2 regions of the Dyella sp. PARNA 12/25 genome follow, and region 1 is predicted to be linked to the other one. Evidence: riboswitches for the same ligand, from Rfam matches in the RefSeq annotation. Region 1 holds a riboswitch; the other holds the start of a gene.
What was found. Region 1 has a riboswitch for S-adenosylhomocysteine ahead of AC0GUR_RS12300 (ATP-grasp domain-containing protein). Riboswitches for the same ligand answer to the same signal wherever they lie in the genome.

Region 1 (2,389 bases):
TTCCAGCGCTGAAAGGACCAGAAGCGGCAGCCACGCCAAGAGCGCGATCACAAAGATGCGTTTGTGCAACAGGGACAGCGAGTCGTCGGCCAGGTGTGCTCGACGCAGAAGCTGGAAAAGCGGCCCGCCGAGAACCAACGAAAAGTCTTGCGCGTCGTGCAAGACGCGACGATCGGTCGTGGTGGTAGTCGATGTCATTGGCGATCCGTAGACGGAACTTCGAATCGAATGCTCGGGCCCTGCCTATACAGGATACGCCAGCCACCCACCATCGCCAGTGCATGCCCGCCGGGGGTGGCGGAACCCTGTCGCCCGCCCTGACCTCAGGTGGCATCGATCAGGCCTTGCCCAGCTTGCTGCGCGCTCCATCAGGCTGCAAGATCTCGGCTCCACCAACGTGAGCCTGGGCCAAGATGCAAGATTCGAGCGGATTCCTCTCACCCCTGATCGGAAGTTGGGCCCCGTGGCTTTATAGCGAATCCTGGCTATGGACGGTGATAGGTCTTGCTGGCGCCGGGCTCTTCAGTGCGCGGTTCGTCATCCAGTGGTTGCTTTCGGAGAAGAAGAAGCAGCTGGTAGTGCCGCCCATCTTCTGGCAACTCAGCTTTTGGGGAAGCGCCTTGCAGCTGGTATATGCGCTGCACATCGACAAGCTCCCCATCATCCTGAGCTACGCGTTTCTGCCCTTTCTGTACGCCCGCAACCTGTGGCTACTGAAGAAAACCACCACGGCCCATCTGGACCAGCCGCGCCCGCTTTCCGAGTGAGGCATGCCCACCTAGAGTCAGAGGCGAACGCTTCAGCACGCCGCCCCTGACTTTCTCGCTACATGGATGGCAGCGAGGTCATCAACCCGTTGGGTTGCTCGATAAACCATCGGGTGGAAGTGGCGCCAGGAAGTCCGATACGGGTTCGAGAATCAACTCCGGCAAACTCTCCGCGATCGCCGACCGCAGTTGCTGCCAGGCCTCCGGATCGACGGACGGTCGCGCGAGGCCTTCTGCTTTTGCCGCCGCCGATGGCCACTGCGTGTAGCTATACCAAATATTGTCGGGGCCACGGTGCAAGCGTGAGCCCAGCGATCCTCGCTCGGTCAAGAGCAGCTGCGTGACTCGTGACCAGGCCTCGACGAAGGATGCTTCAGAGCCAGGATGGAGACGCCAACGGTAGATGGCGCAAAAGGCTGGAACAGCGTTTTCCATAACTAGGTCCATCAAAAGTGGAAGTTCTCTCTGCACCGCGGTGCGCGCGGCGTCGGGTTTATCATGCCACTTGCCAATGCCTTCGCATCGGTTTGTCTGCCGCTTGTTTTGAAACGGTACATTGACGGCATGCCGACGAGTCAGTGAGACTTATCAGGCATCGTCAAGGCGATGCTTACTCGTTGCGTGCATACCAGCTATCACGCAGTCGGAGCCGAGGGGTGCTGCGACGGACCAGGTCCGCCACGCTCGGTCCCGATCTATCAGACAAGGGCGCCCTCCATCGTTGGAGGTTTTGCAATGTCTGCATCTTTCACTCATCGTCTTGCCATCGCTACATCGTCCATCATTCCGGACATCCATCCGGATGATGCCCACCTGGCGGCATCGCTCCAACGTCTCGGCATCGAGCCCGTGGCGTGCGTGTGGAATGACCCTGCCGTCGACTGGTCGCAATATGACGCGGTGCTGATGCGCTCCACCTGGGACTATTTTCAGCACTACGCGGCCTTCAGCCAATGGCTGGATGCGCTCCCCGTTCCCACCATCAACAACAAGGCCGTGTTGCGCTGGAATAGCAACAAGCGTTACTTGTCCGAGCTGGCGAAACACGGCGTCGATATCATTCCCACGACCATCGTATCGGCAAAGCATTTGCCACACGCGCTGGCTGCCATGCATGGGCGGGAAGTCGTCATCAAGCCAACGATTAGTGGCACGGCATGGCATACCGTGCGTGGCGTTGTAGGTGATGCGGCGATGGATCAAGCCATTGCGCAGCTGCCGCGAGAGTTTGAATATCTGGTGCAGCCCTACGTACCTGAGATCGTCACCGACGGTGAATGGTCTCTGATCTTCTTCGATGGCGAATACAGCCACGCGGTGATCAAGCGTCCGGCCGACGGTGACTACCGCGTGCAAGGCGAATTTGGCGGCACCGCCCGAGCTGTCGAACCTGATGCGACGCTTGTTGCCAGTGCGAAGCGAGCTCTCGAGGCTTCAGCGGCAATGGGCCATGCCGACATTGCCTACGCTCGAGTAGATGGCGTGATCACCCAGGGCCGCTTCCTTCTGATGGAACTGGAAGTGATCGAGCCCTTGCTTCACCTTGCAGGCCGGCCCGAAACAGCGGAACGTTTTGCCGCCAATTTGCGGAGGCGATTGAGCGCCTGACTGAGTATCGGCAA
Region 2 (2,389 bases), on a different contig from region 1:
GATGTTGCACACCAGCGCGTTGTTCTTCATCGCCGCCATGTGCTCGAGCGTGATGATGTCCTTGTTGCCGGTGGTGGTGACGTAGATGTCGCCAAGGCCCAGCGTGTCTTCGATGGTGGTGACCTGGAAGCCTTCCATCGCAGCCTGCAGCGCATTGATCGGGTCGATCTCGGTGACGATCACGCGAGCGCCAAAGCCCTTCAGCGAGTGCGCACAGCCCTTGCCGACGTCGCCATAGCCGCATACCACGGCCACCTTGCCGGCGACCATCAGGTCGGTCGCGCGCTTGATGCCGTCGGCCAGCGATTCGCGGCAGCCGTACAGATTGTCGAACTTCGACTTGGTCACCGAGTCGTTGACGTTGATAGCCGGCACCAGCAGCTTGCCGGCTTCGGCGAGCTGATACAGGCGATGCACGCCGGTGGTGGTCTCTTCGGAAACACCCTTCCATTCGGCGGCGATCTTCTTGAACCAGCCCGGGCGCTCCGACGCGGTGCGCTTGACCAGATCCTTGATCACCTGCTCTTCGTGGTTGCTGCTCGGGGTGTTGACCCAGTTGCTGCCGTCTTCGAGTTCCACACCCTTGTGGATGAACAGGGTGGCGTCGCCGCCATCGTCCACGATCAGCTGCGGGCCGAGTTCACCCGGGTGGGTGAGCATGTCGAGCGTGCACTCCCAATATTCCTCCAGCGTCTCGCCCTTCCAGGCGAACACGGGCAGGCCACCGGCGGCGAGGGCTGCCGCCACGTCGTCCTGGGTAGAGAAAATGTTGCAGGAGGCCCAGCGCACGGATGCACCCAGCTCACGCAGGGTTTCGGCCAGCACGGCGGTTTCCTTCGTGCAGTGCAGCGAGCCGGACAAGCGTACGCCCTTCAGCGGCTTTTCCTTGGCGTAGCGGGCGCGAATCTGCATCAGGCCCGGCATTTCCTCTTCCGCCATGCGGATGCGGCGGCGGCCGAGGTCGGCGAGGGAGATATCGCGGACTTTGAAGTCCTGGTGGGCAGGGCCCTTGGTGACTGCGTTCATTTGGCTTAGCTCCGGGTGTTGCGACCAGCAGGCCGCATCGTTAACCGGGCGCCGTTACAAAGAAAATCCGTCGAGCCTGGCCGGGGTCGCGGAATCACGCATGGATTCAGCAAGCCAACGGTCGCAGCGCCCCTCGACGGGATTAAGCAGTATAGCGTCACGCGGTGACCGTTTCGCGGGGCTCAGACCCGGTCGGGTCCGGCTCGCACATGACTGATGGCCGGGGTCGGCGGGCGACCAAGGCGCTAATGTCGCAAGGTATTACGACACAGGTAGTTGCCTCCTATGGATATCTCACTCCGACGCCTTGCCCTGATCGGCTTGTTGCTGGCCGTACCGCCGTTGGTCATGGCGGACCAGCCGCCGCCGAGCCAGGTAGTTGCACCCGCGACGGGCTACCTCACGCCACCGGCGCCCTTGCAGGCTCTGGTGGATGCGCCGCGTCCGCCGCAGCTCTCGATCAGTCCGCATCGCGATCTGCTTGCGCTGACTCAGACGCCGGCCCTGCCTGGCATTGATGTGGTGGCGCAGCCCGAACTGAAGCTGGCCGGCATGCGCATCAATCCACGCACCTACGCGCAAAGCCGTTTCGCGTTTGGCAGCGACCTGTGGTTGATGGACGTGGCAACCGGCAAGGAGATTCGCCTGCAAGGCTTGCCGGCGCCGTTGTCGATTGCCAGTTCCAGCTGGTCGCCGGACCAGCGCTATCTGGCCTTCAACCAGGTCGACGCCAAGCAGGGGCGCAATGAACTGTGGGTAGTCGACGTAGCTGCGCGTTCCGCACGCCGGTTGATCACGCTGCCGCTGAACACCGTGGCGGGTCGCGGCTACCGTTGGATGCCTGACAGCCAGCAATTGCTGGTACAGCTGCAGCCCGAAGGGCAGGGTGCGGCGCCGGTCGCCAATGACATCCCCACGGGGCCGAACACGCAGCAGACTCAGGTGGGCGCTGGCGTCAAGGCGATTCGTACCTATCAGGATCTGCTGCGCAACGAAGAGGACGCGCGCCTGTTCGAACACTATCTGCGCTCGCAGACCGCGCTGGTGAGTCTGGATGGCAAGGTCACCTCGATCGGTGAGCCGTCGCTGACGCTGTCGATCAAGGCGTCTCCCGATGGCCACTATCTGCTGCGCCAGCGCGTGGAGCGCCCGTTCTCTTATCTGGTACCGGTGGATGCTTTCCCGCGCCGCATCGAAGTGCTCGATCGCGATGGCAAACTGGTGAAGGACATCGCGCATCTTCCGTTGGTGGAAGGTTTGCCGACCGGCAACGATGCGGTGCCTGCCGGTGTGCGCGACATCGAGTGGCGCGCCGATGCGCCCGCCACACTGGTGTGGGCGGAAGCGCAGGATGGTGGTGATC

Region 2: another riboswitch for S-adenosylhomocysteine. It lies ahead of ahcY (adenosylhomocysteinase); the one in region 1 lies ahead of AC0GUR_RS12300 (ATP-grasp domain-containing protein).

Annotation. Positions count from the first base shown of each region.
Region 1 covers NZ_JBVQCI010000005.1:107,017-109,405, forward strand. The annotation lists gene AC0GUR_RS12285 (hypothetical protein) at 1-162, opposite strand, end outside; gene AC0GUR_RS12290 (lipid-A-disaccharide synthase N-terminal domain-containing protein) at 495-767, shown strand; gene AC0GUR_RS12295 (antibiotic biosynthesis monooxygenase family protein) at 849-1,202, opposite strand; S-adenosyl-L-homocysteine riboswitch at 1,413-1,488, shown strand; gene AC0GUR_RS12300 (ATP-grasp domain-containing protein) at 1,503-2,375, shown strand.
Region 2 covers NZ_JBVQCI010000011.1:33,799-36,187, reverse strand. The annotation lists gene ahcY (adenosylhomocysteinase) at 1-1,026, opposite strand, end outside; S-adenosyl-L-homocysteine riboswitch at 1,066-1,167, opposite strand; gene AC0GUR_RS18005 (S9 family peptidase) at 1,312-2,389, shown strand, end outside.